2 regions of the Lentzea sp. NPDC102401 genome follow, and region 2 is predicted to be linked to the other one. Evidence: predicted binding sites of a transcription regulator. Region 2 holds the regulator's gene; the other holds the start of a gene.
What was found. The regulator HspR, encoded in region 2, represses chaperone genes until heat shock. The targets are predictions, from matches to a motif close to ANNTTGAGTNNNNNNNACTCAANNT.

Region 1: the regulator HspR is predicted to act here: its motif matches at 10,957-10,981, upstream of ACIRG5_RS31750 (adenylate cyclase).

What each region holds. Positions count from the first base shown of each region.
Region 1 covers NZ_JBIWKS010000010.1:263,202-278,995, forward strand. The annotation lists gene ACIRG5_RS31715 (ATP-binding protein) at 1-127, shown strand, start outside; gene ACIRG5_RS31720 (DUF4153 domain-containing protein) at 376-2,145, shown strand; gene ACIRG5_RS31725 (Pls/PosA family non-ribosomal peptide synthetase) at 2,246-5,983, shown strand; gene ACIRG5_RS31730 (M1 family metallopeptidase) at 5,980-7,179, shown strand; gene ACIRG5_RS31735 (NUDIX hydrolase) at 7,154-7,798, opposite strand; gene ACIRG5_RS31740 (adenylosuccinate synthetase) at 7,749-8,969, opposite strand; gene ACIRG5_RS31745 (hypothetical protein) at 8,969-9,949, opposite strand; gene ACIRG5_RS31750 (adenylate cyclase) at 9,952-10,956, opposite strand; gene ACIRG5_RS31755 (mechanosensitive ion channel family protein) at 11,079-12,161, shown strand; gene ACIRG5_RS31760 (hypothetical protein) at 12,310-12,585, shown strand; gene ACIRG5_RS31765 (S8 family serine peptidase) at 12,638-15,794, opposite strand, start outside.
Region 2 covers NZ_JBIWKS010000003.1:548,903-564,696, reverse strand. The annotation lists gene clpB (ATP-dependent chaperone ClpB) at 1-157, opposite strand, end outside; gene ACIRG5_RS13400 (VOC family protein) at 283-666, shown strand; gene ACIRG5_RS13395 (MDR family MFS transporter) at 564-2,231, opposite strand; gene ACIRG5_RS13390 (pyridoxamine 5'-phosphate oxidase family protein) at 2,424-3,047, opposite strand; gene ACIRG5_RS13385 (FAD-binding oxidoreductase) at 3,362-4,465, shown strand; ZMP/ZTP riboswitch at 4,472-4,556, shown strand; gene glyA (serine hydroxymethyltransferase) at 4,570-5,787, shown strand; gene ACIRG5_RS13375 (TetR/AcrR family transcriptional regulator) at 5,770-6,345, opposite strand; gene ACIRG5_RS13370 (SDR family oxidoreductase) at 6,429-7,328, shown strand; gene ACIRG5_RS13365 (hypothetical protein) at 7,310-7,813, opposite strand; gene ACIRG5_RS13360 (heat shock protein transcriptional repressor HspR) at 7,810-8,238, opposite strand; gene dnaJ (molecular chaperone DnaJ) at 8,244-9,407, opposite strand; gene grpE (nucleotide exchange factor GrpE) at 9,442-10,062, opposite strand; gene dnaK (molecular chaperone DnaK) at 10,059-11,927, opposite strand; gene ACIRG5_RS13340 (DUF4097 family beta strand repeat-containing protein) at 12,116-12,958, opposite strand; gene ACIRG5_RS13335 (hypothetical protein) at 13,039-13,593, opposite strand; gene ACIRG5_RS13330 (TetR/AcrR family transcriptional regulator) at 13,598-14,170, opposite strand; gene ACIRG5_RS13325 (DMT family transporter) at 14,185-14,508, opposite strand; gene ACIRG5_RS13320 ((Fe-S)-binding protein) at 14,653-15,794, shown strand, end outside.

The DNA.
Region 1 (15,794 bases), on a different contig from region 2:
GGAGAGGGCGGGCGGTGGCGGGACCGGGCTCGGGCTCGCCATCGCCCGGTGGGTGGTGGACCTGCACGGCGGGACGATCGCCGTGGTGGATCCCGGGTCGTGCATCCGGGTGACTTTGCCTCGCTGACCTTGTAGCTGACTTTTCGCCTGACCTCGTTCGCACCGCTGGGCGGTGTGACGGTGAAGCACGCCCGTTTCCGGGCTTGGGAGAGAGACATGACTGACTCGACGCCATCGGCTGACTCGTCTGAGACGCCTAGGGAGAAGGCCGCTGGGCGGCCGAAGTACCGGAACTTCCGGAAGGTCGGGTATCGGCCCGTTTCCGGGGAGGGGGAGCCGGCGGGCGCTGGGGGCTCGCCGGAGCCTGCGGAGGAGATGGGACAGGAGACCGAGGAGAAGCCCGGGAAGGAGGCCGCTGAGAACGTCGCCGCGGAGAAGGCCGAGGCAGGCTCACGCAGGGGTACCCCCGAGCTGGGAACCCCTGCGACTCAACCTACTCAGGAGGTCCGACAAGATCAGCCGGGCGGCGAGAAGGCTGCCGGGGCCATTGGAGAGCCCAAGGCCGCGGAAGCACCGAAGCCCACGCAGCCCTCCCAGCCCGCGAAGTCCTCCCAGCCCGCGCAGGTCGTCACCGCCACCCTGCCCCCGCCGTCCCCGTGGCAGGGTCCGCCCCGCTACCCCGCCGCAACGGCCGCCATGGCTACCCCGGGGCTCCCGTTCCTGCCCTGGTGGCGGCCACCCACGACCGGCGCGCCCGGCAAAGCCCTGGTCGCGGGCCTGATCGCAGGCCTGGCCGGCGCGTTCCTCGCCGTGCCGAACAACGGCATCGGCTGGTTCCTCGCCGGGCTGGCAGGCATCGACGGGGTCCTGTTCTACGCGGGCAAGCCGACCGTCGAGCGGGCGCTGTGGCTGGCGGGCGCGCTGGCCTTCCTCGCGATGGGCTTCTTGAGGGCCGCGGAGTGGGTGTTCCCGCTGAGCCTGATGGCGTCGATGCTGTGCGGGTCGATCGCGATGGCCGGAGGCAAGACGGTCAAGGGCCTCGTGTTCGGCGCTTTGGGCGTGGGGCTGGGCGGGTTGCGGTCCATTCCGTGGGTTGCCAAGGGGTTCCGCAGGCGGGGGCCGATCGGGATCCGGCCGTTCGTCTCCGTTGGTGTGGCGTTGGTGTTGTTGCTGGTCTTCGGGTCGTTGCTGGCCGGGGCGGACAAGAGTTTCAACGACTTCCTCGAAGGCCTCGTGCCGGATCTCGAAGTCGGCGTCTACGTGCAGAAGACGTTCTACGGCGTTGTTGCGGCGCTTGGTGCTCTGGGGGCGTGCTACCTCGTGGCGGCGCCTCCGCAGATGAACGAGGACGTGGAGGGCAAGCCCGGGACGTTGCAGCTCAAGGACTACGGGTTGCCCGTCGGCGTGCTCGTGTTGCTGTTCACCGGGTTCGTGGGGACGCAGCTCGCGGTTCTGTTCGGTGGCGAGGCCTACGTGATGAAGACGGCGGGCGTGACGTTCGCCGAGTACGCGCGGACCGGTTTCTGGCAGCTGCTGTGGGTCGCCGTTCTCACGCTCGGCGTGATCGCCGGTGTCGCGCGGTTCGCCGTGAAGAAGACGAAGCAAGAACAGTTGTGGCTGCGGGTGTTGCTCGGTTCACTGGCTGTTCTGACGCTGGTCATCGTGGCGAGTGCCTTGAGTCGCATGTGGTTCTACCAGCAGGCGTATGGCTGGACGGTGTTGCGGCTGCTCGTCATTTCGTGCGAGGTGTGGCTGGCCGTGGTGTACCTGATGGTGATCGCGAGCGGGATCTCGTTGCGCGCCAACTGGTTGCCGAAGGCGGTCGTCGCGACCGGCGCGGCCTTCTTCCTCGCGGTGGTGGCGATGAACCCCGAACGGGTGGTCGCCGACTACAACGTGTCGCGGTTCGAGGCGACGCAGAAGATCGACACCTACTACCTGTCACAGCTGTCCGAGGACGCGGTGCCGGCGTTGGTCCGGTTGCCCGCGTATGAACGCTCGTGTGCCTTGCGGTGGATGAAGAATCGCACCGTCGAGCAGGACTGGCGGGAGTGGAACCTCGCGCGCCACAACGCAAGGAAGTCACTCGAAAGTGTTGCGGTGACTGAGGTCACCTGTGAGGGTGCGTACTCCGGAGAGAGGTAGTCCGTTACGTGGCTGTAAAGTTGGTCAGCTACCAGTTGCCGAGAGGGTGAGAAGTGACGCTGACGTGACGATCGCGGCTGAACCCGTTGTCCTTCGATCGATGTTCACCGCAGGCGATGCGCCCACACCGCGCACCCTCCTGGACATCCTGCGCGCGAGTGCCGAGAAGCACCCGAACGCGCTGGCCGTCGACGACGGCACCACCGCGCTGACGTACCGCGCACTGATCACCGAAGTTCAGGAACTGTCCGAAAAACTCAACGCCGAAGGCGTCGGGGTCGGCGACCGGGTCGGCATTCGCGTGCCGTCCGGGACCGTCGACCTCTACGTCTCGATCCTGGCGACCCTCGCGGCCGGCGCGGCCTACGTGCCCGTCGACTTCGAGGACCCGGACGAGCGCGCCGAACTCGTTTTCGGTGAGGCACAAGTGAGTGCCGTGCTCGGCGAGGGCCGATCCCTTGTGCCGCACGGCACCACGCTCGGCGTGCCCGGCGAACCCGGTCTGGACAACGACGCGTGGATCATCTTCACGTCCGGTTCGACCGGTAAGCCGAAGGGCGTCGCCGTCACGCACCGCAGCGCCGCCGCGTTCGTGGACGCCGAGGCGCACCTGTTCCTGCGGGACGAGCCGATCGGGCCGGAGGACCGCGTTCTCGCCGGGCTCTCGGTCGCGTTCGACGCCTCCTGCGAGGAGATGTGGCTCGCGTGGCGTTACGGCGCCTGTCTGGTGCCCGCGCCGCGTTCGCTGGTGCGCACCGGCATGGACCTGGGTCCGTGGCTGGTCGAGCAGGAGATCACCGTCGTGTCCACGGTTCCGACGCTGGCCGCGCTGTGGCCCGTCGAGGCGCTGGACGACGTGCGGCTGCTGATCTTCGGCGGCGAGGCCTGCCCGCCAGAACTGGCCGAGCGGCTCGCCGTGGACGGCCGCGAGGTCTGGAACACCTACGGGCCGACGGAAGCGACCGTCGTCGCCTGCGCCGCCCGGATGGACGGCACCGGTCCCGTGCGCATCGGCCTGCCGCTGGACGGCTGGGACCTCGTCGTCGTCGACGCCCAGGGCGAGGTCGTGCCGATGGGCGAGTCCGGCGAACTGGTGATCGGCGGCGTCGGCCTGGCGCGCTACCTGGACGAAGCCAAGGACGCGGAGAAGTACGCGCCGCTGCCGTCGATGGGCTGGGACCGCGCGTACCGCAGCGGCGACATGGTCCGCGCCGAGCCGGAGGGCCTCGTCTTCCTCGGCCGCGCGGACGAGCAGATCAAACTCGGCGGCCGCCGGATCGAGCTCGGCGAGGTGGACTCCGCGCTGGCCGCGTTGCCCGGTATCGCCGGTGCCGCCGCTGCCGTGCGCACGACTCGCGGCGGCAACCAGATCCTCGTCGGCTACGTGGTGGTCGACGGCGAGTTCGACCAGGAAGCCGCCGTCGAGCAGTTGCGCGGCGAACTGCCTGCCGCTCTCGTCCCGTTGATCGCCGTCGTCGAGACGCTGCCGACGCGCACGTCGGGCAAGGTCGACCGTGCCGCGCTGCCGTGGCCGCTGGCGTCGATGGACACCGCGGGCGTGGTGTTCTCCGGTCTCGAAGGCTGGCTCGCGGAGCAGTGGGCCGCCGTGCTCGGCTCCGGTCCCGCTTCCGAAGGCGCGAACTTCTTCTCGTCCGGCGGCAGCTCGCTGGGCGCCGCGCAGCTCGTCTCGATGATCCGCACGCGGTACCCGAGCACGTCGGTGCAGGACGTCTACCAGAATCCGACGCTGTACAAGCTGGCCCGCCGTCTGGAGTCGTACGGCTCCACCGCTGAGGTACACGAGGTCGCGCCGACGCCGCGCTGGACCGGCGTGGTGCAGACGCTGCTGATGATCCCGCTGCTCACGATCTCCGGCGCGCGCTGGGTCGTGGGGCTGACGGCGTTGTCGAACGTGCTGGGCTGGACCTCCGTGTCGTGGTGGTGGGTCGCCGCCGGTTTCGTGGTGTTCCTGAGCCCCGCCGGACGGCTGGCGATCTCCGCCGGCGGCGCGCGGCTGCTGCTGCGCGGTGTGAAGCCCGGCGAGTACCCGCGTGGTGGATCCGTCCACTTGCGACTGTGGACCGCCGAGATGCTGGCGCGGATGTCGCGCGCCACCGAACTTTCCGGTTCCTGGGTCACGCACTACGCGCGGGCGTTGGGCGCGAAGATCGGACCCGGCGTCGACCTGCACTCGTTGCCGCCGGTCACCGGCATGCTGAAGGTCGGGCGCGGCGCCGCCGTCGAACCCGAGGTCGACCTGTCCGGCTGGTGGCTGGACGGCGACAGGCTGCGCATCGGCCGCATCCGGATCGGCGCCGGCGCGACCGTGGGTGCGCGCAGCACGCTGTTCCCCGGCGCCCGGATCGGCAAGAAGGCCGAGGTGGCGCCCGGTTCGGGTGTCGTTCGGTCCGTGCCGACCGGTCAGCGCTGGTCAGGCGTGCCCGCCACCCGTGAGGGCAAGGCGTCGCGCTCGTTCCCGTCGCGCCGTCCCACGCGGTCGCGCTTCTGGAACCTGATGTACGGCGTCTCGTCCGGCCTGCTGGCCGTGCTGCCGCTGCTGGCGGCCGCTCCGGCCCTGCTCTACGTGCTGCGCAGGCCCGTTTCCCTGACCTCGGCGCTGTGGGACGTGCCGGTCGCGTCCGCGATCTGGTTCGGCTCGTACGCGCTGATCGTGCTGGTCGCCGTGCGGCTGCTGGGCATCGGCATGCGCGAGGGCTACTACGCCGTGCACAGCCGCGTGGCGTGGGCGGCGTGGACCACAGAGCGGTTGATGAACAACGCGCGCACGGCCCTGTTCCCGTTGTACGCGTCGCTGTTCACGCCGGTGTGGCTGCGGCTGCTCGGCATGAAGGTCGGCCGCAACGTCGAGGCGTCCACCGTGGTCGCGCTGCCGAAGATGACCCGAGTGGGCGACGGAGCGTTCCTGGCCGACGACACGATGGTCGCGACGTACGAGCTTGGCGGCGGCTGGCTGCGCATCGCCACGGCCCGCGTGGGCAAGCGGGCTTTCCTGGGCAATTCGGGCATGACCGCCCCCGGCCGCAACGTGCCGAAGGGCGGACTCGTCGGCGTGCTGTCGGCGGCGCCGAAGCGGGCCAAGGCCGGGTCGTCGTACCTGGGCATGCCGCCGATGAAGCTGCCGCGCTCCGCCGAGGTGTCGGACCAGTCGCGCACGTTCAACCCGCCCAAGCGCCTCATGTGGGCGCGGGCTCTGGTCGAGCTGTGCCGGTTCGTCCCGGTGATGCTGAACGTGGCTCTCGTCGTGCTCGTGCTGTTCGCGTTGAAGGAGTTCGGGCTTTGGTGGGCCGGCGTCGTGCTGCTGGGCGCCGGTGTGGCCGCGTGCCTGGTGGCCGTCATCGCCAAGTGGACGCTCGTGGGCCGCTTCAAGGTGCGTGAGTACCCGCTGTGGTCGGCGTTCGTGTGGCGCAACGAGCTCGCGGACACGTTCGTCGAGGTGCTCGCGGTGCCGTGGCTGATCGGGTTCTCCGGTGGCACGCCGCTGATGAACCTGTGGCTGCGCTCGCTGGGCGCGTCGGTCGGCCGTGGCGTGTGGTGCGAGTCGTACTGGCTGCCCGAGGCGGACCTGGTGTCGCTGGGCGCCGGCGCGTCGGTGAACCGCGGTTGCGTCGTGCAGACGCACCTGTTCCACGACCGGATCCTGCGCATGGACCGGGTTTCACTCGCGGAGGGCGCTACTTTGGGCCCGCACGGCATCGTGCTGCCCGGCGCGTCCGTCGGCGCTCACACGACGATCGGACCCGCCTCGCTCGTCATGCGCGGAGAGGATGTACCGTCGGGAACCCGTTGGCTGGGCAACCCGATCTCCGCGTGGACATGAGCTTCTCCGTACATCATTACGCATTAGAGCTTGACTACAAGCCGCATTCCGCGCGCCTGTCCGGGCGCGCGGTGCTGCAGGCTTCCTGCACTTCGCTGTCGTCGTTCTCGCTGTCCTTCGGTCCACTGCGGATCGCGAAGGTGCTGGTGAACGGCAAACCGGCGCGCTACGGGCATTCAGGCGGTGTGCTGAACATCCGTGCGGCCGTGCGCGGGGCCTTCTCGGTCGAGGTCCGGTACTCGGGCACGCCCGTGCCGGTCTCGACGCCGGAGTGGGGCGATCTCGGCTGGGACGAGCTCACGGACGGGTCGATCGTGGCGTCGCAGCCGATCGGTGCGCCGTCGTGGTTCCCGTGCCTGGACGATCCCTCCTCCAAGGCCTCGTACCACCTGGAAGTGGTCGCGCCCTCGCCGTACACGGTGGTGTGCAACGGGGTGCTGGTCGACGGCAAGGTATCCGGCAGCACGACCAAGTGGACGTACTCGATGGCCGCGCCGATGGCGACCTACCTGGCGACCGTCCAGATCGGACAGTACGTCGAGGCGCTGCCGGACGTGTGGGCGCCGGCGCGGTTGCGCAGGCTCGTCGCACACGACTTCGGCCGCCAGAACGCCATGATCGAGCTGTTCTCGTCGTTGTTCGGACCCTACCCGTTCGCACGTTACTCGGTCGTGGTGACCGATGACGCGCTGGACGTTCCCGTTGAGGCGCAAGGGCTTTCGACGTTCGGCGCCAACCACGTCGACGGGCGCCGGGGTTCGGAACGGCTGGTGGCGCACGAACTGGCGCACCAGTGGTTCGGCAACTCGGTCGGGATCGCCGCGTGGGAGCACATCTGGCTGAACGAGGGCTTCGCCTGCTATTCGGAGTGGTTGTGGTCCGAGGCTTCCGGCGGCCGTTCCGCCGACGCTTGTGCTGCCAGCGCACGGGATCTGCTGAGGCGCCTGCCGCAGAACCTCGTGATCGGACGGCCACCACGCGCCGACTGGTTCGACGACAGGGTCTACAAGCGCGGAGCCTTGACGCTGCACGCCCTGCGCCGCGAGATGGGCGACGACTCGTTCTTCGCGTTGCTGCGGGAGTGGTGTGCCCGCAACCGGCACGGCGTGGTGACGACCGAGGACTTCCTCGCACTGGCCGGACATCGGGACCTGCTCACCCGCTGGCTCTTCAAGCCGGAGCTTCCCCTGCGCTGAACCTCCACACCAGCGGCGGACGGCCTCCCTTGGGCAGCGCCGACGCGTGCTGGCTGGTGCGGGCGAGGCCCGGCACGCGGTCCATCGTGCGGCCCAGGTTGGCGGGATAGGGCCGGTCGCCGGTCAGGGACTCGGTCACGTCGAGCGCCTGCGCCGTGGTGAACTCGGGCCCGAGCAGGCCCGCCGTGAACGGCACGTCCCGCCAGAGCTTGTCCGCCAGCAGCGGCCGGCAGTCGGCGACGATCCGGTCGTGGTCGAACGCCAGCGCGGGCACGGCGTCGAACCGGCTCCAGACCGCCACGTCACCGGTCGGCCTGGTCACCGTGGCCCACAGCGCGATCGACAACGTCGGGCCGCGCGGGTCGCGGGAAGGCTCGTCGAACGTGGCGAGCTGACCGGTCGCCGTCACGGACTCCGCGGCGAGGCCCAGCTTGCCCGTGACGGCTCTCGTGGTCGCGTCGCGCAGCCGCTCACCCCTGCCCAGCAGCACGCCGGGCAGCGCCAACTGGCCCGCGAACGGCTCCTGCGCGCGCGACGCCACCCCCACGAGCACCGCACGTGCGTCCGGATCAAACCGGAGCACGATCACGTCCACCGACACCAACGTCGACTCGATCATGTCGTGGATTGTCCCGCACCACGTAGTCCGCCCTGGTCGGCCCCGCGCCGGTGACGAGCACATCGACATCTAGCAGGTCCTCCAGGAAGGCCACGGGATCGGGAAGGTCGTCCAGGCTCGAACCCGTGGCCACCTTCAAGCCACGAGCGTCCAGGTGCGTCACGGCCAAGCCGTCGATACCCCCACAGCAATCGACGGAGTAGCGCAACAGGTTCGCGTCCAGGTGGCCGGCCCGCCAGGCACCCTGGAACTCCCCGGTGCCGTTGTGCGCCTCCGGGAACCGGTCGAGGACGGCCTGGTCCTCGGTCGGCAGCGGGCCCGCGCCGTGCCGTGTCTGGTAGGTCCTGATCACGCCGATGACGCGGGCCGGGCGTCCCTGAAGCAGCTCACGCGCGTTGCGTGGCGTGGTGGTGGACCAGGTCGTGTGCGGGTGGAAGCCGTAGGTCTCGTCCAGCAGAACGCCTTGTGCACCCTCGAAAACGAGCCTTCCGGCGTCGGCGAGCCGCCCGGCCTCGTCCGCGCTCGTGATCCGGACGGCGTCCGCGAACGAGCGGTAGAGCATGACCAGCTCGTCCACGCCGACGCCGTCGCCGATCAGCGGCTCGTAGAACCTGGCGAGCGCGTCCAGCTTGCGCCTCAACGTGGTGGGATCGAGGCAGTCACCGACGGCCGGGGCCGGACCCGGCTCGCCGATGACCTCCTGCCCCTCGACGACCACTCCCCTGGTCGTCCCCTCCAGCAGCCCGTACCAGACGGTTTCGCCGATTCCCTTGCCGCACGAACCGTGGCGATCCTTGCCCCGTGCGTTCTCGCGGGCCCGGTTCGCGGCCACGTGGAACGGGGTGGTGAGCAGCGCCTGAGCGTCGATCGACATCAGCGAGAGCGGGTCGGCGACGCCCAGCGCCTCCAGTTCGCGTGACTCGGTCGCCAGCGCGATCGGTTCGACGAGCACGTGGCGGGAGAGCCAGGTCGGCACGCCCGCGAGCGTGCCGGACCCGAACTGGCTGAAGGTGTGGTGCCGTCCGTCGGCGATCACGTTGTGCGCGGCCTGCGCTCCCCCGTTGAACCGCACGACGGTGGACACCGACCCGTCGGCGCACAGCGCGTCGACGGTGGCCCCCTTGCCCTCGTCGCCGAACCCCAGCCCGACGACGATCACGTGGTCGTTCATCAGCTCAGCGCCACGTCATCGGGGCCGTCGATGCCCAGCGGCGCGGCGGTGATCGAGCGTGCCGCGCCGCCGACGGCGACCAGCGCCTTGCCGACCGCCCTGCTCTCGGCGACCGACCCGATCTCGGCGAGGTCCACCAGGGCCTGGTCGAGATCCACCACCCGTTCCTCCATGCCGATCGTCGCGGCGATCAGCTCGCACACCGCGCCGGGATCGTCCAGCTTGAGGAAGTTCTGCCCGAGGATCGTCCGCCAGTGCTCACCGATGGAGTCGTCGTTGAAGTACGACGACTGGTTGGGCAGGATGAAGTACACGTGCCACTTGCGGGCGAGCTCGCGGTACACCGACACGGGGTCGATGTCCTGCTTGACGTCGTCGCCGATGATCCGGCGGATGTGCCTGGCTTCCAGCCGCGGCTTGTTCAGCTCGTCGCCGATGATGAACAGATATCCCTTCCGGCCCCGCTTCTGCCACGCGTCCGTGACCACGTGCCGTGCGACGAAGTACGCGGCCAGCTCGTACGACTCGCTCTTCTGCCCGCCACCGTTGCCTTCGAGGAAGATGTCCCGCAGCTGCTCGTCCATGCGGTTGTCCGACTCGAACTGGCCGACCTGCAGCGGAACGCGATCGCTGTCGGCGTCCCCGATCCCGCCGAACATCAGCTGCGGGTCGGCGAGATATCCCTTGCGCTGCAACAGTCCGTGCAACTTGCCGAGCTTGCCCTGCATGATCCGCGGCACGGCGCCCATCGACCCCGTCACGTCGAACAGCACCGCGATCGGCGTCGAGTCGGCGTGGTCGGGCGAGTCGCGGCACTCGCGGTACTCGACGTTGAGCGGGTCGAGGCTCGGCGCCGCCTTCCAGCTCGACGCGGGGTTGCCCTTGATCGAGGCGGTGTAGCCGAAGTCGGCGATTCCCTTGGCCGCACGGAAGGTCTTGGCTGCCGCGTAGGCGTTGTCATCCCACTTGCCGTGTCCCATGGTCATTCTCCCTTTGGCAGAGCGAACGGGCGGAAAACCCTTGGTCCGTAAAGTTCTTCGAGCAGGTCGTCGTACTCGCCCAGCAGGTCGGCGGCGTCAGGCCTGCGTTCCGGACGTTCCTGCAGGCAGCCTCGCGCGAAGGCTTGTTGCCGATGTTCTTCGTGTTTCAGGAGATCGAGCATCATCGTGTGTGCCATGTGGACATCCGTCGCGGCCGTGACCAGTTCTCCTGCCGCAACTTCCGGCGGGTAGCCGATGGTCCTGCTGGTCGCGAGGAGCCGCTGGTTGTTCTCGACGGCGAACGACCAGCCGGCCAGCACGATCCCGTGTTGTCCCAGGTGCACCATGACGTTCTCGGCGGTCACAGCCCCGTGCACGAGCCCGATCTGATGCGCGCCGGCCAACGCCTTGAGCAGCCTGCGATGCATCCACGCGTAGTCGCGCCCGTCCAGGCCGTGCGGGTACGCACGCTTCACGTCCGCGAGCGTCACGAACCCGTCGATGAGCGGGTCCAGCACGGTGAAAGCCCTTGAGCCCTTGGCGACATCGCCGGACGTGTCGAGCAGCCGCGGATAGTAGGGCCGCAACCACTGGTTCCGGTCGGTGAATCGCTCCAGCTCTCGCAGGGCGTGCCATTCGCCGTGCAGCAGCGGGTTGAGGGCCGGGTTGCGCACCACCTTGACCACCTGCGGCCCGTCCGCCTCGTACAGGTTGGCGATGCTGCCGACCGCGAACGGCTCGCCGATGCGGTAGACGCCGGTCCTGGTCTTCAGTTCGACGCTCGTGCTGTGGGTCCACTCGTGGTGCAGGCGGGTCAGGTTCGCCGACGCCCGGTGCGCCCGCGTGTTGTCCGGTCCGACCACGTCGGGGTGCAGGACCGAAGCCAGCGCACGGTACCGGCGCTTTGCCTGTTTGCGCAGGTCAGGATCGGTGGTGCGGGGCCCGAACAGCGCCTCGGCTGTTCTGGCGCGCTCCACCAGCTCCAGCGCCTCCGGTGTCGTGAACATGGTTTGAGTCTTGCAGACTCAAACCGAGAACGCAACGGTTGTGACCGAGGTCCCGTGAGGCGACTCATGGTGTTCCCCTCCCCAGACGCCGGGTACCCGGCCCCGATACGGGAGGAGGAACAGTGCTTTTCGTCGTCATGGGCTGCTCGGTGGCCTTCGCGTTGCTCGTGGTGGAGGTGATCCACCGCCTGGTCCGCCGCTTCACCCACAGCGGCAAGATGTACCGGCCCGGACAGGCGTTCGGGGCGTTGCTGGCCGCGCAGATAAGCCTGAGCGTGTACCCGGTCAACGCGCCGGTCACGTTGCACGCGCTGGGAATCGCGTTGATCCTGGCCGGAGCTTGGTTGCTGGCCGCGTTGATCAGCACCCTTGTGGACGTTTCGCTGTCGCGGATTCGTACTGATGTCACGGACAACCGGCACGCGCGGCGGGTGCACACGCAGATCACGTTGGTGCGGCGGCTGGTTCTGGTGGTCATCGGGGTGCTGGCGGTCGGCGCGATCCTCATGACGTTTCCCGGGGCTCGGGCTGTCGGGTCCACCGTGCTGGCCTCAGCGGCTGTTATTGGTGCTGTGGCGGCGTTCTCCGCGCAGTCGTTGCTGGGCAACCTGATCTCGGGGCTGCAGATCGCGTTCAGTGACGCGGTGCGGCTCGATGACGTTGTGGTGGTGGAAGGTGAGTGGGGGCGGGTCGAGGACGTCACGCTGACGTACGTCGTGCTGCACCTGTGGGACGACCGGCGGCTGGTGCTTCCCACCTCGTACTTCCTCAAGACGCCCTTCGAGAACTGGACGCGCACGCAGTCGGCGTTGCTCGGGACCGTGGAGCTCGATCTGGACTGGACGGTGCCGGTCGAGGCGATGCGGCAGGAGATGCGGTCCATGTTGGAGGGCAGCGATCTGTGGGACGGGCGGGTGTCCGTTCTCCAGGTCACGCAGGCCACACAGGGGTTCGTGCGGTTGCGTGCGCTGGTCAGCGCCGCTGATGCCGGGAAGCTGTGGGACCTGCGCTGTCTGACGCGTGAGCACCTGGTGGACTGGGTGCAGCGGCAGCACGGCGGCGCGTTGCCGCAGGTCAGGACCAAGGCCGTGAGCGGGGTCAAGAAGTCTCAGCCCGCCGGTGACCAGCACACGGACGCTCGGGTGTTCGGTGAGAGTCTTGACGGGGCGTTGCGGGAGCAAGCGTTTGCGGGACCGAAGCAGTGACGGTGCGAAAACAGGATGCAACCGCCCGCGGAGCTCGTTCCGTCCTCACCACATGAGAAGACCGCTCGCCGTCGCGTTTTGCGCGCTGGCTCTCGCAAGCTGTGGTACGAACGGGTCTCCAGCCGTGCCCTTGGCGGAGGTGCCGACCGTGTCCTCAGCGAAACCGGACAGGATCCGGCTCGAGCAGGCGAAGCGTGACGGCCACCTCACAGTGCCACTGATGATCTCCGTGCAGCCGGGACGCGACGAGGAGGTCGAGCAGGCACTGACGAGGCTGGGCGCGACCGTCGAGTCGCGCGATCCCAGAATCGGCTACCTGCGCGCCGAGATGCCGGTCGACAAGGTGGAAGACGCGTATCTGATCATCGGCGTGTCCAGGGTGGATCTGGACGAGCCGCTCGGCAACAAGCTGCCTGAACCGTAGAAAGCCCCAGGATCTCGTGGACCCTGGGGCTTTCTGCGTTTTCTGAGAGCTGCTAGCTGACGGACTGGATGATCACGGCACCGCCGCCGACGACGACGTCTTCGTCGGTGCGGACCTCGAGCTCACCGCGCAGCACGCGGCCGGCAGCAGGCACGCCCTGCGGCGTGATGACGCCCGTGGCGTTCCACGTCGCACCCGCCGCACGCTGGGCGTTGGTGTCCGACACGGTCAGCGTGCCGAGACCGGCCGACGTGAAGACGTCGAAGTAGTCGAACTCCGTGGTGCCCGCGGGCACCGCGTAGCCGTCCACCACGACGAGCCAGTTGCCGGCCGCCGGGTTGGCGATCGTCACCGACTCCTCGGAGTCCGCGTCCGCCGACTGACCGGCGAGCACGCACGAGCCCGTCGTGCAGTTGTAGACGGACAGGTCGAGGTCAGCGCCCTGGTCGGCGGTGTTGCCGATCGTGGCGGTGAGCCTCGTCGCGCCGGCGCCGACCGCGACCTGGTACTGCTGAACCTCCAGGTTCGCGATCGTCGGACGGGCCTGCTTCGCGCTGCCCAGCGCGGGCTGCGCCGCGAGCCGGCCGGTGAACTCGGCCTGCGTGTTCGTGACGGTGTAGGAGCGCTCGATCGGCGTGCCCAGCGTCGCGGACGCGATGGTGTCCGGGTTCGGGCTGACCGACGTGCCGAGCACGGACGCGGTCACCGAGTACGGCGCCTCGTCGGCGTCGGAGGTGCGGCGCGCCTCGATCACGATCTCCCACACACCGGCCATCGGGTTGGCCACCGTGCGGCTGGTGGGGGTGCCACCGGCACAACCGGCGCCCGCGTCCGGGTTGTAGCAGTTGGTCGACGTGTTGGAGTCGAAGCCGATGCCCTGCGGGGTGTAGCGCAGGAAGCGGACCTGGCCCTTGCCGGCCTCGGCGCCGCCGCCGGCCAGGTCGACCTTCAGCGCGCTCGTGCCCTTGGGCACGTTCACGAAGAGGCTGGTCGACTGGTTGCGCGCGATCGTGCCGGACTTGGTGACCGAGAACTTGTTGGCGGCGTTGAAGTTCTCCGCCGCGAACACGGTGTTCAGGGTCTGCGCGTCAACACCGGGGGTCTCCGGGTTGTCGAGCTGCAGGACGGCGCTGTGCACGCCCGCGGTCTTGGCCTTGACCTTGACGGCGAACTGGACTGCCTTGTTCAGCGGCAGTTCCACCTTCTTCGGCGCCGTGAACGTGCCGTCGTTGCCCTTCCAGGAAACGTTGTACGTCTCGTCGTCGTGGCCCGTGGTGCGGGTCAGCGTGTAGGTGCGGGTGTACTCCTGGCCCGCGGTCACGCCTTCACGGTCGTGGATGCCGATGCCGACGTTCGGGGTGGCGAGCAGTCCACTGAGGACGGTGTTGACCTGGACGGCCGTGGTGACCTTGTCCGGCACGGAGTGCTTGTCCAGCAACGTCCACGCGGCGTTGGTGTTGAAGAGGCCCGCGCCCTGCTCGTAGGCACCGAGGGTGCTCACGTAGTTCGCGCTGCGCTGGATCGCGTAACGCAGCTCGGCGCTGGTCGGCTTCGTGCCGTTGTGCGTGGCTTTGAACGCGCTCACGAGCAGCGCGGCGGCACCGGTCGCCTGCGGGGCGGCCATCGAGGTGCCGTTGAACATCGCGTAGCCGGCCGGGAGGGCGTAGGTGCCCGCCACCGGGCCACCCGGCTGCCAGCGCGGCGTGGTGGAGATCGCCGAACCGGGCGCGACGATGTTCGGCTTGAAGCCGCCGTCCTCGGCCGGGCCACGCGACGAGAAGCCGTGCAGGTTCTGCTTCTGCGCGGTCTTCGAGCCGTAGTTGGAGAGCCAGGTCTCCTTGGTGATGTACGAGCCGACGCTCACCGCGTCCGTGGCGACCGACGGGTCACCGACGGTGTTGGCGCCCGCGCCCGAGTTACCAGCCGAGATGAACAGCTGGACGTTGTACTCGTTGATCGTGCGGTTGTAGAGCTCCGCACGGGCGTTGTTGCCGTCGTTGAGCGCCGGGAGGCCACCGATGGAGATGTTCACGACGTCGGCGCCGTTGCGCGCGGCGTAGAGGACACCGTCAATGAGACCGGAGCTGGTGCAGGACGGCGTGGTGAGGCAGGCCTTGATGGCCATCAGCTTCGCACCGGGGGCGGCACCGGCCATCTTGCCGTCGAACAGCTTGTTGGCCGAGGTGATGCCGGCGACGTGCGTGCCGTGCGCGGCGCCCGCGATGCCGAGGTTGACGTACGGCGTGCCCGCGTTGTCGTAGATCGACCGGTCGGTCTGCACGACGAACGCGACGCGCTCGGCGACGGGGGTCGCGGGGTTGTCGGTTCCGAAGAAACCGCTGTCCTGCTTGACCTTGTAGTCGATCATGCGCTTGTTGTTGGTGAAGTTGCCGTCACCGTCGGTGTCGACGAAGACTTCCTTCGTCGTGATGTCCTGGAGGACACCGAACGCGTCCGTGCGGTCACCGTCGCGGTTGATGTCGCCGCCGGTCTCGCTGTTGGCGAGGTTCAGGTCGCCCGCGGTCTCGCGGAAGAGGCCGAACGAGTAGGGGCCACCGGTGGCCGGCGCCGTGTACTCCTTGCCGCCCTCGACGAACTTGCCGACGCGGCCGGTCTTGGTCATGGTGACCCAGGTGCCGTCGCCGGAGTTCGTGGCGTTCGCGTTGTACCAGTCGATGACCTTGCGCTCACCGGTGCTGGTCGTCTGCAGCGCGGGCGTGTCCAGGTCGATGCCGGAGTCGATCACGGCGATCGTGGTGCCGCGGCCGTCCCACTGCGGGTGCGCGGTGGCGAACTGCGCCGCCTGCGTGTCCTGCGTCGGCATGTACGGGTTGGTGCGCGGGGTCTTCGAGTCCGGCGCCTTCTGCGGTGCCGGCTGCTCCATGCCCTCGGGACGCGGGTTGTCGAGGGCGACGAGCCCGTCGACGTCCACGGTGCTGACCGAGGCCAGCTTGGCGGCCTTCGCCGCGTTCTCACGCGGGATGGTCACCTTGACGTAGTCGACGTCCTTCTCGGTCTTCTGGACCGTGGCGCCGAGCGCCTTGAGGTCGTTGACCGCGGCGTCGGTCTTGCCGTCCTCCGCGGCGACCAGGAGGTCGACGGTCGGCTTGCCCTCACGGGCGGCCTCGTCGACGAGCGCACGGTCCTGCTTGTCCAGCTGCTTGTCAGCGGCCGGCTGCTGCGACGCGTTCTGCGCGATGGCGGGGGTG
Region 2 (15,794 bases):
CGGCCGACAGCAACGGGGCGGTCAACCCGTCCGTCTGCGCCAGCAGTGCACTGAGCAGGTGCACGGAACCCACGTCCGGGTTCCCGTTCAGCGTCGCGGCCTGCACCGCCGCGGACACGGCCTGCTGCGTCTTGGTCGTCGGGTTGAAAGCGTCCATTCCTCCACCTCGTGGTCAGCCACCAGCATGGACCATCATCCCGTACAACGTCAGAAAAGTTGAGTGTGTTCCGCTCAACCTTGAAATCGGTCCAGATCACACGCCGGCTAGGCGAAGATCAGTTCATGACCTCAATCATCCACAGCATCACGATCGACGCGCGCGACTCCTACGAGATCGCCTCCTGGTGGAGCAAGGTGCTGGGCCTGCCTCTGCACCCCGACGACAACCCCGGCGACCCCGAGTCCATGATCGAACTGCCGAACGGCGTCCGCTACCTGTTCATCAACGTGCCCGAGGGCAAGGAACTGAAGAACCGGCTGCACCTGGACCTGCAGCCGGCTGACAACACCCGCGACGAGGAGGTGGAACGCCTCGTCGGCATCGGCGCGACGGTCTTCGACGATCAGCGCAGGCCCGACGGCACCGGCTGGGTGACCCTGCGCGACCCCGAGGGCAACGAGTTCTGCGTGGAACGCAGCGCAGCCGAACGCGCCGCGACCTCCTGATCGCTGTCACTCGAAAGCACCAACAGCTTGTCCACAGCGGGCACCGACTTGTCCACAATCCGCTGGTCAGTATCCACAGGCGAATCAAGCTCAGTGGCGACCGTCTGTGCACCAGAACCCGTTGGAGTGACAATTTCGTCTTCCACCGAGTCCCGCAGCGGCTGCTCCTTGATCAGCAGGACCGCGATCACCGTGAACACCGCCAGACCGGCGGCGATGAGGAACAGCTCACCCATCGCGTCGCCGTAGGAGTCCCGTACGACTGGGGAGAGGGAACCGCGGTCGAGCGTCTTCGTGCTCACCGAGGCGGCCAGCACCGCCCCGAGCACCGAGACGCCGGCCGTCCCGCCCAGCGACCGCAGGAACGTGGCCGTGGAGCTCGCGGCCCCGAGATCGGCCATCCCCACGCCGTTCTGCACGGCCAGCACCAGGTTCTGCATGGTCAGCCCCACCCCGACGCCGACCAGCGCCAGGTAGCCGCCCATCAGCACGAGGTTGGTCCGGTGGTCGATGGTCCCGAGCAGCGCCAGCCCGATGACCAGCGAGAACGAGCCCCAGACCAGGTAGCTCTTCCACCGGCCGCTCCTGGCGATCAGCTGCCCGCTCACGGTGGACGAGATGCTCAGGCCGAGCACCAGCGGCACGGTCAGCAACCCGGCCTTGGTCGGCGAGAACCCGCGCGCGATCTGGAAGTACTGCCCCATGAACACCGAGGCCCCGAACATCGCCGTGCCCACCGCGACGCCGCCCAGCATCGCCAGCACCACGGTCCGGTTCTTGAACAGGTGCAGCGGGATGACCGGCGCGGACGCCCGCCGTTCCACGAAGTAGGCACCCACGATCGCGAGCACCGCACCGGCGACGAACAGCGCGCTCTCCGCGCTGATCCAGGCGAAGTCCTTGCCCGCGAACGACACCCACATCAGCACCAGGCTCACGCCGCCGGTGATCAGCGTGGCACCCAGGTAGTCGATCTTCACGTGCTGCTTGCGGACCGGCAGGTGCAGCGTCTTGTGCAACACGGCCAGCGCCACCAGCGCCAGCGGCACGCAGACGAAGAAGCACCAGCGCCAGCCGGGCCAGTCGACGAGGAACCCGCCGACCAGCGGCCCGCCCACGGTCCCCGCCGAGATCACCATGCCGGTGTAGCCGCTGTAGCGGCCGCGTTCGCGCGGGCTGAGCAGCGCGCCGACGACGACCTGCCCCAGGGCCTGCACACCACCCATCCCCAGCCCCTGGAGGACCCGGAACGAGATGAGTTGCTCCATGTTCTGACTGAACCCGGACAGCACCGAGCCGACGACGAAGATCACGATCGCCGCCTGCAACAGCTTCTTCTTGTCGAACAGGTCCGCGAGCTTGCCCCACAGGGGCGTGCTGGCGGTGGACGCGAGGAGCATCGAGGTGATGACCCAGGTGTACTGGGTCTGCGTGCCTTTGAGCTCGGCCAGGATCGTCGGGAGAGCGTTCGAGACGATGGTGGAGCTGAGGATCGCGACGAGCAGCGCCACCCAGATGCCGGACAGCGCTTCGAGGATCTCCCGATGCGACGAGGGCCGGTTCAAGCACACCTCCAGTAGTTAGTTGATGCCATACAACTATATCTGGAGATAGTTAGCTAGGCCAACTAATTCGGTGGCTGATGGGTCACACCCCAGCGTCGCGCCGCCCGCTCGAGCCGCGGTCTCGCCCGACCTCACGCGACAGCCCCCGCCACCCGCGCGAAGACGCGGATGACGGGGGCTGCGAGCAGCGGTTCAGCTGTCGGCGTTGCTCATCCGGTCCGCCTTGACCCCGAAGAAGTCGCCGCCCTTGCTCTTGACGTCGTCGGTGCCCCAGTTCCGGACGCGGTCGACCGGGACCATCCGCGGGATGTGCTTGCGGCAGTGGACGTAGGCCTCCTGCACCTCGACCACCACCCAGCGCTCCACCTTCTTGTCCTCGGTCTCGAACTCCTCACGAGGCACGATGCGGGCGCGGCCGTTCACGTGCAGCCCGATCAGGTCGTCGGCGAAGTCCACCATCAGCATCCCGACGTGCGGGTTCTCCATGATGTTGCCCAGCGAGGCCATCACGCCGTTGCCCCGGTACTCGGGGTAGGCGACGGTCCGCGAGTCGATCACGCGCAGGAACCCCGCCGGGCCCGCCCGCAGCGTCGAGTCGCACTCCCCGTCGGCGTCAGCGGTCGAGATGAAGGCCATCTCCATCCGGCCGACGAACTCGGCCATCGCGGGGTTGAGGTGGTCCAGCACCTGGTCCGTGTAGAAGCGCGTAGCGCGATCGGACGTCTCCAGGGCACATTGGAGGAAGTGCTCACCGCGTGAGCCGGGAAGCTCGTCACGGTCAGGTGAGGTGGTATCAGTCAACTCAGGCAGGGACACGCGCCCAACCCAAGCACGCAAGCACGCAACCCGGTACAGACGGACCCTCACATTCACACTGTTGCGGTAACAACTACTCACCTAGAGTGACCATGCTTCGCTCAAAGGTGGCATCAAGGAGTCAAACAGCCCGATCAGGGGTTACTGTCCACCCTGTCGGGGGACGGATGCTTGACGAGGACGAACAGCGCCTTGCCGGCGCCACTGAACGCCAATGAGAACGTGGAGACTGCGCGCGGACCATGACTGCGAACGCTGTGCTGAGCCCCATCCCTACCCCGCCCCACCGAGAACCCCCGCCTGGTGTCACCGCGATGGTGCGGATGATCCGGGAGAGCTTCGCGGTGGTGGAGCCGCACTCCGAAGAAGTGGCGAAGTTCTTCTACGGAATGCTCTTCTCGCTCTCGCCTGCCACACGCGAGATGTTCCCCGCGAACATGGAGGTGCAACGCAGCCGTCTGCTGCGCGCCCTCGTGCACGTGGTGCAGATGGTCGACCGCCCGGACGACCTCATCCCCTTCCTGCGTCAGCTGGGTCGTGACCACCGCAAGTTCGGTGTCATCAACGTCCACTACGAGGCGGTCGGGACCGCACTGCTGTCCGCGGTGAAGAAGTTCTCCGGCGCCGCCTGGACGCCCAAGGTCGAGATGGCGTGGGCCGAGGCCTACACCCTCATGGCCAGGGCGATGCAGGAGGCGGCCGACGCCGACAACGGGCCCGCGTACTGGCACGCGACGGTGCTGGAGCACCAGCGCGTCTCGTGGGACCTGGCCGTCGTCCGGCTGCAACCGGACCACCCCGTCAGCTACAAGGCCGGTCAGTACGTCAGCGTGGAGACGCCGCAGCGCAAGCGCCTGTGGCGGTACTACTCGCCGGCGAACGCACCGCGCGAGGACGGCGTCATCGAGTTCCACATCCGGTCCGTCGACGGCGGCTGGGTGTCCCGTTCGGTGGTCGGCCACACGCAGGCCGGCGACACCTGGCGGATCGGACCGCCGATGGGACGTCTGTCGGTCGACCGCACGGCCGGCTCGGACATCCTGATGGTGGCCGGTGGCACGGGCGTCGCGCCGATGCACGCGATCATCGACGAGATGGCGCAGTTCGGCGAGAACCCGCGCGTGCACCTGTTCTACGGCGGCCGCACCCGCGAGGACCTCTACGACCTGGACAACCTGCAGCGCATCGCGACCACGAACCCGTGGCTCACGGTCGTGCCGGTGCTGGAGTCGGACCCCGGCGTCCGAGGTGTTGAGCAGGGCAGCCTCGCCGACGTGGTCACCCGTTACGGCGCGTGGGAAGAGCGCGACGTCCTGGTCTGCGGCAGCCCAGCCATGATCAGATCGACGGTGTCCCGCATGCTCGTCGCCGGAACTCCTCTCGACCGGATCAAGTACGACCCGTTCACGCTGGACTAAACTCGGCACGTCGTAAGCGACTGGCGTGCCGAGGGTGGAACTGACCACCGGGAAGCGACGGCCGAGCGCACCGAACGCCTGGGTGCCCGGCACGGAGTGATGCCGTGCTGCGCGAAGTCGATCCCGAGATCGCCACTCTCATCCAGGCAGAGGAACGCCGTCAGGCGAGCAAGCTGCGCATGATCGCGTCCGAGAACGACGTGTCGGCCGCCGTGCTCGAGGCGACCGGCTCGGTGCTGACCAACAAGTACTCCGAGGGCTACCCCGGCAAGCGGTACTACGAGGGCCAGCAGGTCGTCGACCAGATCGAACAGCTCGCCATCGACCGGGCGAAAGCGCTGTTCGGCGTGGAGCACGCGAACGTCCAGCCGCTGTCCGGCGCCCCGGCGAACCTCGCCGTCTACCTGGCGTTCCTGCAGCCCGGCGACACCGTGATGGGCATGTCCCTGCCGATGGGCGGTCATCTCACGCACGGCTGGACTGTGTCCGCGACCGGCAAGTGGTTCAACGCGGTCCAGTACGAGGTCCGCAAGGACACCGGTGTCGTGGACATGGACGAGGTCAGGGCGCTGGCCCAGGCCGAACGCCCGAAGGTGATCTTCTGCGGCGGCACCGCCATCCCTCGCACGATCGACTTCCCGGCGTTCGCGGAGATCGCCCGCGAGATCGACGCGATCCTGGTGGCCGACATCGCGCACATCGCCGGACTCGTCGCGGGCGGCGCGCACCCGTCGCCGGTCGGGCACGCACCGGTGATCACCACGACCACGCACAAGACGTTGCGCGGCCCGCGTGGCGCGATGATCCTGTGCGACGCCGAGCACGCGAAGGCGATCGACCGGGCCGTGTTCCCCGGTCTGCAGGGCGGTCCGCACGACCACACGACGGCCGCGATCGCCGTCGCGCTGCACGAGGCGTCGCAGCCGGAGTTCCGCGAGTACGCGCACATGATCGTGAGGAACGCGCAGGCGCTCGCGGAGGCGTTGCTGGAACGCGGCTTCGACCTGGTGTCCGGCGGCACCGACAACCACCTGGTGCTGATCGACCTGACGTCCAAGCTGATCGGCGGCAAGCCGGCCGCGCGGGCCCTGGACCGGGCGGGCATCGAGCTGAACTACAACGCGGTCCCGTTCGACACCCGCAAGCCGTTCGACCCGTCCGGCATCCGGCTGGGCACCCCCGGCATCACGACGCGCGGCCTCAAGCCGGAGCAGATGCCGTTGATCGCGAACTGGATGGACCGCGCGATCGCCGCCCACGACGACGACCAGGCGCTGGACCGCATCGCCGCCGAGGTCGGGGAACTACTCGGCACCCTCTAGCGAGGCGACGGCCTCACGCACCTCGCCGAGCGTCCGGCGGGCGACTTCCGCGAAGTCCCCGCCGGTCTCCAGCCAGCGCTCGTAGCCGCGGTTGAACGCCAGCACGCCCAGCTCGGCGGCCACGGCGGCGTCGAGCTCCGGCACTCCGCGCTGCTTCAGCGCGTCCGTCATCGCGATGACGAACCCGACCATCTTCAACGCGGACCGCTCGCGCAGCTCGTCGTTGCTCGCGATCACCTCCAGCCGCTGCGGCCCGTGCGCCCGGCGTTCGTCCGTGAACGTCACCGCTGTCGCCACCAGCGCCGCCTCGACCACCTCCAGCGGCCTCGCTTCCGCGGGTGCGGCGGCGATCGCGCCGGTCATCAGGTCTGCCAGCACGTCCTGGCCGCCGAACAGCACCTCGCGCTTGTCCCGGAAGTGCCGGAAGAACGTGCTCTTCGTGAGGCCCGCACGCTCGGCGATCTGCGCGACGGCGGTGTTCTCGTACCCCTGCTCGCTGAACAGGTCGAGTGCGGCGCGCACCAACCGCTCCCGCGCGTCCGGCTCCCATCGACCCATGCCCCCATCCTAAGTGATGCGACTTAGTCTCATCACTCTGCTACGGTTGATGAGACCAAGTCCCATCACTTGAAGGAAGTGTCATGAAGGTCTTCGTCACGGGTGCCAGCGGCCACGTCGGCTCGGCACTGGTCCCAGAACTGCTGAACGCGGGCCACGAGGTCGTCGGCCTGGCCCGTTCGGACGCGTCCGCCGCCAAGCTCGAAGCCCAGGGCGCCGGCGTGCGGCGCGGCGATCTGGACGACCTCGACGGACTGCGCAAGGGCGCGGCAGAGGCGGACGCCGTGATCCACCTGGCGTTCAAGCACGAGGAGATGTACGCGGGCGACTACCAGGGTGCCTCCGACGCCGACCTCGCCGTCGTCCGGGCGTTCCTGGACGAGCTCGCCGGTACCGGCAAGGCGCTGATCGGCACCGCCGGCACGCTGGCGTACTCGGGCCTGGGCCGCACCGCCACCGAGGAGGAGCGGATCTCGAGCGAGGGCCCGCGCGGCGCCGCCCGCAACGCGATCCTCGACGCCCAGGACGTCCGCGGCTCGGTCGTCGTACTGCCCCCGACCGTCCACAGTGCACTGGACACGGCCGGCTTCATCCCGATCCTGGTCAGGACCGCCCGCGCCACGGGGATTTCCGGCTACCCCGGCGACGGCACGAACCGCTGGTCGGCCACGCACACGCTGGACGCGGTGAGGCTCTACCGGCTGGCCGCGGAGAAGGCTCCGATGGGCTCAGTGCTGCACGCGGTCGCCGAGGAGGCCGTGACGATGCGGGAGATCGCCGAGGTCATCGGCCGGAAGCTGAACGTGCCCGTCGAAGCCATCCCGGCGGAACGCGCCCAAGAGCACTTCGGACCGCTCGCGTTCATGGTCTCGCGGGACGCACCGACGTCCGGTGCGCGCACGAAGGCGTTGCTGGGCTGGGAACCGAAGGAACCCGGCATCTTGGAGGACCTGGAGGCCGGGTTCTACTTCGAGCAGAGCTGAGCTTCGAGTTTCAGGTGGGCCTCGGACAGGACGCCGTCGGGGTCCGGTCCGGCCAGAGCGGATTCCTCAAGCACGGCAAGGGTTTCCGTTCGGCGCAGCCACGTGGTCAACGGTCCAACGTCTGGACCTTCGCGCACGAGTCCCGCCAGCGCGATCGGCGTCGCGAGGAAGTAGTCCTGCACGGCCGAACGCTCCCGCGGATCGCCCTTCGCGTGAGTCTCGGCCACCAGGCGCAGCCAGAAGAAGTCCGCTTCGAGCTCTCCGAGCGCGATCAGTTCCAGCACACGCGGAAGCAGGTACCGCACGAAGGTCTCGTCGCCGATCGTGCCCGACTTCAACCAGAACTTCTCGACCTGGCCGGAAGTCAGCTCCCGCAACGGCACGGTGGTGAAGGGCGCGACGCTCGCCGCGTCCACGCAGTGGTCGCAGAAGTCGACCACCCTGGGACGCGGCGTCGCGAAAACCTCGTAGACGCGCTCGATCACTTGCGCGGCTTGGGTTTCCACACGACCAACGCGGTCTCCTGCCGGATCGGCACGAGGTCACGCCGGTAGGAGGCGTGTACAGCGGCGGCCGTGGAATCGGCCGCCGCCAACGCCTGTGCGAGTTCCTGCTGGAGTTCGGCGACCCGCGATCGCAGAGCGTCGACCTGGTTCTCCAGGTCGATGATCCGCTTGATGCCCGCGAGGTTCACGCCCTCGTCCTGCGAGAGGCGCTGGACTTCGCGCAGCAACACGATGTCGCGCATGGAGTAACGGCGGCCGCCACCGTTCGTGCGGCCCGGCGAGACCAGACCCAGCCGGTCGTAGGACCGGAGGGTCTGGGCGTGCAGGCCCGACAGCTGGGCCGCCACCGAGATCACGAAGAACGGCGTGTCCTCATCGGTCCCCGGAGGGAACGGAAAACCCACCGGACTCACCGCCCTTCAAGGAGTGCGTTCAGATCGCCTCGCGGATCGTGGTCCTGCGTCACGTCGGCATACGCCTCGAGTGCCTTGCGTGCCTCGGACGACAGGTTGTTCGGCACCGCGACCTCCAGGGTGATCAGGAGATCGCCCGCGGTCCCGTCCCGCTTCGTGATCCCCTTGCCCCGCGCCCGCAGCACCCGCCCGGAGGCGGTGCCGGCGGGCACCTTCAAGGAAACCTTGCCGTCGAGGGTCGGCACGGTCAACGTCGATCCCAGAGCGAGCTCGGAGAACGTCATCGGCGCCGTCAGCGTCAGGTCGTTGCCCTGACGGCCGAACACGCTGTGCGGGTTGACGTGCACGCGCACGAACAGGTCGCCGTTCGGACCGCCGTTGCGGCCCGGTTCGCCCTGTCCCGCGAGGCGTATCCGCTGGCCGTCGTCGACACCCGACGGGATCCGCACGGTCAGCGTGCGGGTACGGGTGCTGACGCCGTCGCCACCGCACTCGGGGCACGGGTCGTCGATGATCCGGCCCGTGCCGCGGCAGTCGCGGCACGGCTCGCTGAACGCGAACGCACCCTGCGACCGCGTGACGAGTCCGGAGCCCGTGCAGGTCGCGCAGGTGTGCGGCGTGGTGCCCGGCTTGGCGCCGGAACCACCGCACGTCGCGCAGGCGGCGGGGGACGACAGGCGCAACGGCACCGTCGCCCCCTTGACCGCCTCGGTGAAGTCGATGCGGACGTCGGTCTCGACGTCCTCACCACGACGCGGACGCGTGGCCGACCCGGGAGTCGCGCCGCCACGCCGGTTGAACAGGCCGCCGAGCAGATCGCCCAGGCCGCCGCCACCGGTGTTCTGCGCGGCACGGCCGAACAGGTCGTTCACGTCGAACCCGCCGGAGCCGAAGCCACCGGAGCCCGGGAAGCCACCACCGCCCGCGAACAGGCGGCGGGCCTCGTCGTACTGCTTGCGCTTGGCCGGATCCGACAGCACGCCGTAGGCCTCGGAGACCGACTTGAAGCGGGCCTCGGCCTTGGCGTCACCGGGATTCGCGTCGGGGTGCAGCTCGCGGGCGAGCTTGCGGTACGACTTCTTGATCTCGTCCGCTGTCGCCTCGGAGGAGACGCCCAGCTCGCGGTAGAAGTCCTTCTCGATCCAGTCCCTCTGACTCACCGGACGGCTCCTCCTTCCCCTAGAGGAATAGAAATCAGGCTTCTTCGGACGACGCGGCGGGCTCGTGGTCGGTCACCGCGACGAGCGCGGGCCGGACGAGCTTGTCGCCGAAGGTGTAGCCACGACGCAGGACGGCGGTGACCGTCGGGCCGTCGACGTCCGGGGACGTGCTGTGCTGCACGGCCTCGTGCACCGACGGGTCGAACGCCTCGCCGTCGTGCGCGAACGGCTCCAGGCCGGTCTTGGCGAGCGTGGACACGAGCTTGTCCGCGACCGCCTTGAACGCACCGGTCAGGTCGCCGTGCGCGGCGGCCCGCTCGATGTCGTCCAGCACCGAGAGCAGTTCGGAGGCGACGGACGCCTTCGCGTTGTTGATCACCGCTTCGCGGTCGCGTTCCACCCGCTTGCGGTAGTTCGCGTACTCGGCGGTGAGCCGCTGGAGGTCGGCGGTGCGCTCGTCGAGCTGGGTCTTCAGCTCGGCGGCCACCTCGTCCACGACCTCGGCGACCAGAGGTTCGGCCGGAGCAGTGCCCTCTTCCTCGGCGACGTGGGCCGGCGGCCGGACCTCACCCGTTTCGGGGTCGATCCGGCGCCGGTCGTTCACGACGACCTGAGGCTGCTCCTCGTCAGGGGCGGCATGCCTCGGTTCGGTCACTTCTTCTCGTCCTCGTCCACGATCTCGGCGTCGACGACGTCGTCGTCCTTCTTGGCACCGGCACCCGCACCGGCGGCACCCGGCGCGTCAGCACCAGGGGCCTCGGCACCGGGAGCACCCGGCGCGTTGGCGTAGATGGCCTGGCCGATGGCCTGGGACTCGGTCGCGAGCTTCTCGACCGCCGTCTTGATGGCGTTGATGTCGGTGCCCTTGAGCGCCTCGTTCGCCTCGGCGATCGCGGCGTTGACCTTGTCCTTGATCTCGGCCGGGAGCTTGTCGTCGTTCTCCTTGACGACCTTCTCCGTCTGGTAGACCAGCGTCTCGGCCTGGTTGCGGACCTCGGCCTCCTCGCGGCGGCGCTTGTCCTCCTCCGCGTGGGCCTCGGCGTCCTTGACCATGCGGTCGATGTCGTCCTTCGGCAGCGCGGAGCCACCGGTGATCGTCATCGACTGCTCCTTGCCGGTGCCCAGGTCCTTCGCCGACACGTGGACGATGCCGTTCGCGTCGATGTCGAAGGTGACCTCGATCTGCGGCACGCCACGGGGGGCGGGCGGCAGGCCGGTCAGCTCGAACATGCCGAGCTTCTTGTTGTGCGCCGCGATCTCGCGCTCGCCCTGGAAGACCTGGATCTGCACGGACGGCTGGCTGTCGTCGGCCGTCGTGAAGGTCTCGGAACGCTTCGTCGGGATCGTGGTGTTGCGCTCGATCAGCTTGGTCATGATGCCGCCCTTGGTCTCGATGCCCAGAGACAGCGGGGTGACGTCGAGCAGCAGGACGTCCTTGACCTCACCCTTGAGGACACCGGCCTGCAGGGCGGCGCCGACGGCGACGACCTCGTCCGGGTTCACGCCCTTGTTGGGCTCGCGGCCGCCGGTCAGCTCCTTCACGAGCTCCGCGACGGCGGGCATGCGGGTCGAGCCACCGACGAGCACGACGTGGTCGATGTCGCCGACGGAGACGCCGGCGTCCTTGATCACGTTGTTGAACGGCGCGCGGGTGCGCTCGAGCAGGTCGTTCGTGATGCGCTGGAACTCGGCGCGAGACAGCGTCTCGTCGAGGAACAGCGGGTTCTTGTCGCCGTCGACGGTGATGTACGGCAGGTTGATCGAGGCGTTGTTGGAGCTCGACAGCTCGATCTTGGCCTTCTCCGCAGCCTCACGGATGCGCTGGAGGGCCATCTTGTCCTTGGTCAGGTCGATGCCGTTGGCCTGCTTGAAGCGCTCGACCAGCCAGTCGACGACGCGCTGGTCCCAGTCGTCGCCACCGAGGTGGTTGTCACCGGAGGTCGCACGGACCTCGACCACGCCGTCGCCGAGCTCGAGCAGCGAGACGTCGAACGTGCCGCCACCGAGGTCGAAGACCAGGATGGTCTGCTCCTTCTCGCCCTTGTCGAGGCCGTAGGCCAGAGCGGCCGACGTCGGCTCGTTGACGATGCGGAGCACGTTGAGACCCGCGATCTGGCCGGCCTCCTTGGTGGCCTGGCGCTGCGCGTCCTCGAAGTAGGCGGGGACGGTGATGACCGCGTCGGTGATCTCTTCGCCCAGGTACGCCTCGGCGTCGCGCTTGAGCTTCATCAGCACGCGAGCGCTGATCTCCTGCGAGGTGTACTTCTTGCCGTCGATCTCGTCGGTCTGCCAGGTCGTGCCGACGTGGCGCTTGACCGAGCGGATCGTGCGGTCGACGTTGGTGACGGCCTGGTTCTTCGCGGGCTGGCCCACGAGGACCTCGCCGTTCTTGGCGAAAGCGACGATGGACGGGGTCGTCCTGGAGCCCTCCGAGTTGGCGATGACCGTCGGCTCACCGCCTTCGAGGACTGCGACGACCGAGTTGGTCGTCCCGAGGTCGATGCCGACTGCACGCGCCATTGGAGTTCCTTCCGCTAGTACTTGTTGAGCGTTGCTGACTCAAGTTTGCCATCTGCTCAACGTTGAGCCTACCCGACTCAAGGTTTCTGACTGTCCCAACGGCCGACAAAGTCTGGTTGTTCCCTCACAACGCGACGAGGGCCACCCCTTGTGGAGTGGCCCTCGACACAGTTCACCCTGGCCGGCCCTCAGGCCGCGAGCACCTGGACGTCCCCCGAGCCCGCGTTGAGGTTGAGTTCGAGCGGCGCAACCGGATCGGTCGGAACGTGGATCGCGCGCTCACCGCTGCCCGACGAACCGACGACCTTGAACGGCCCACCCGGCACCCGGACGGTGATGTCGCCGGACCCGGTGGTGGCCCGCACGGACTTCGCCGCCGACAACGTCAGCCTGATCCCCCCGGAGTCGGCGTTCGCGATCACCTCGTTCTCCATCGAGGTGCCGTCGATCTCCCCGGAACCGGTGCCGAGCAGCGCCTTGCCCTTGATCGCGTCCAGCAGGATCCGGCCGGACCCCACGTCGGCCGTCACGGCGCCGCCGATCCTGGCACCCTCGAAATTGCCGGATCCGGTCTTCACCTTGACGTCCCCCGAGATGTCGCGGGCGATGACCCTGCCGGAGCCGGTCCTGATGTCGACGGAGGCCAGCCCCTCGACGGTCGCGTCACCCGAGCCGATGTCACCGACCACCGTGATGTCCGCGGCCGGGACCAGGACCTCGTAGTTGATCTCGCAGTCGTTGCCGCAGCCGTCCAGCACCAGCGTGCTGCCCTCGATGCGGTGCGCGACACCCGAGGGCTTGTTGTCCTTGTTGTGCTCGACCTTGCGGTGGACCTTCGTCTCGGTCAGGCCCTGCTGGTACCGGATCGTCACGTCCCCGGAGTCCTGGTCGCCGCGCACCTTCACCGAGGTGAACTTCTCGCTGACGACGTGGTCGTCGGAGAACTCGTACTTCATGATGCGGATGCCACAGCCGGTCGACACCGTGAGCACCGCCCCCACCACCAACGCCACCAGCGCAGTCCTCATCATGAGCACAAAACTAGAGGTGGCGGGGCTCAGCTACACGGCAGTCAGCCCCCGAAGGCGGGGTGGGGTTCTCCCTACCTAGGTCAGACCAGATCTTCGAGCACCGCGCGCAACGCTGGAGCCGTGCGCGCCGGGTCGTTCAGGAACCTCGTCGACGCCAGCACGTGCGCGGGCGCGATGCGTTCCCACAACAAGCCTTCTACCGGCACCTCGGCGATGTGCAGCTCCACGCTCTGCGCCCACCGGCCTATGCGCGACTCGATCCCGCGCAGCACGTCGCCGATCGGCAACGCCGCCGGGCTCTGCACCCGGTGCAACTGCTCGATGCCCGGCTTCAGCGCGAGCACCACTGCCCGGCTGGCCGGCCGGGTCAGCAACGCCTCGGCGTCCTCGGGCGTCCCGGGCTCGGCGCCGCGCCTGCAGGCGTCCAGCGCGTCGGCCCACCAGCCCGGCCACTCGGCGGTCACGGCGGCGCGGTCGGTACCCGGCGGCACCCGCACCGGCAACGACGGGTCCAGGCCCGGCACGTGCGGCTCGACGTCGACCGACAACGCCAGCGAGTCACGCACGTACAGCGCGGCGAGCAGCCCCAGGCTCACCCCGTGGCTGATGCCGGACACCTCTCGCGCGAACCTCATGGCTTCATTGTTCCCGCGGCGCGGCCGTGAATTCGTCGCGACCGCGGATCAAGAAGGACACGATTGGCTCCAGCTCGTCCTCGTTCGGCGCAACGTCGGCGATCAGGCCCTGCAACAGCAGCCCGTCGATGGCCGCGAGGAACGCCCGGAACGCGACGGGATCCTCCGGCCGCACGACCTCCACGGCCAGGTCGAGCCACCTGCGCGCGGCCGGCTTCAGCTCGGGACGCCTGCCCGCCAGCAGGTACAACTCGTACTCGGCGAGCGTGCGGCCGCGGTTCTCGTTCACGGCCTTCGAGAGGCTGCTCGCGATCTCGCGGGCGGTGCCGCCGCTCGCGACGATCTTCAGCATGTCGTCGCACAGCGACTCGGCCGACCACACGAGTGTGGCGATCAACAGGTCGTCGAGCGTCGCGAAGTAGTAGGTGGGTGCCGTCGTCGGCACACCGGCTTCCCGGGCGACGCTGCGGTGCGTCACGCCGGCGACGCCTTCGCGTTCGATCACGCGCAGGGTGGCCTCGACGATGGCGCGTCGCTTCTTCTCGCCGCGCGCCTTGCGACCGTCGACCTTCTGCATGTCTGCCACCGAGGTCAGTGCGTCCTCCCGAGTTCGAGCGTCACCACGCCTCCGATGATCAGGACCAGGCCGATGACCATCGTGGGGTTGAGGGTTTCGCCGAGGAACTTCCAGCCGATGATCGCGACTGCTGCAACGCCGATAGCGGACCACACGGCGTAAGCGACGCCCACGGGCATACCCAACTTCAACGCGCGCGAAAGTGCGGTGAAGGCGATGGCGTACCCGACGACGACAACGACCGAAGGCCACAGTCTGCTGAATCCGTCGGACAGCTTCAACGACACGGTGGCGGCGATCTCCGCCGCGATCGCCGCAGCGAGGTACAGGTACAACACGGCGACCTCCGGCTGCTCAGGACAACTACCTGAACAAGTGTTCCACAAGTTTTTGATCAATTTCCGGATACTTGACCGGTACGTGACGAGACACCGGCCACGTCCAAGTGGTTACTGATCAGTAACGTGGCCTAGAATCCCGCCATGACCCTCCAGCTGGTTCTCGGACTCGTCGCCGTGGCGGTGAGCGTCGTCGCCTGGGGCGTGTTCGTCGCCGCCGTGCTGAAGCAGATCAAGATCATCCGGCTCGGCCAGCCCGACGGCACCCGCTTCGGGCCGTTCGTGCCGCGCATGAAGACGATGATCGTCGAGTTCGTCGCGCACACCAGAATGGCGAAGTTCCGTTCGGTCGCCCCGTGGCACTGGATGGTGATGTGGGGCTTCCTCATCGGGTCCGCGGTGCTGTTCGAGGCGTACGGCGAGGTGTTCGACCCGCACTTCCACTGGCCGATCATCGGCACGTGGTCGGTCTGGCTGCTGCTGGTCGAGCTGCTGGGCCTCGGCACCGTGGTCGGTGGTGTCGCCCTGGCGGTCATCCGCCAGCGCAACCACCCGCGCCGCGCCGACCGGCTCTCCCGCTTCCAGGGTTCGGACTTCAAGTCGGCGTACTTCGTCGAGGCCGTCGTGATCATCGAGGGCGTCGGCATCCTGCTGGTCAAGGCGTTCAAGCAGTCGAGCGGCCTGGAGGTCGCCCCGCTGTGGACGTCGTTCGTGACGCAGCCGCTCGCGCAGATCCTGCCGTCCGCGCCCATCTGGGTGTCGGTGATGGCGCTGGTCAAGCTGCTGAGCGGGATGATCTGGCTGATCGTGGTCGGCCGCAACCTCACGATGGGCGTCGCCTGGCACCGGTTCTCGGCGTTCTTCAACATCTACTTCAAGCGCGAGGACGACGGTGGCGTCGCCCTGGGCGCGCTGAAGCCGATGATGTCCGGCGGCAAGGTCCTGGACCTCGAGGAAGCCGACCCGGACAAGGACGTGTTCGGCGTCGGCAAGGTCGAGGACTTCACCTGGAAGGGCGTTCTCGACTTCTCCACCTGCACCGAGTGCGGCCGCTGCCAGTCGCAGTGCCCCGCCTGGAACACCGGCAAGCCGTTGTCCCCCAAGCTGGTCATCACGCAGCTGCGCGACCACATGTACGCGAAGGCGCCGTACCTGCTGGCCGGCGGTTCGCGGGACATGGCGGGCGACGAGGTCGGTCTCACCGAGGACAAGTACGAGGACTACAAGAAGCGCCTCGAGTCCATCGACGTGCTGGCGATGGCCGAGTCCGAGCGCCCGCTGGTCGG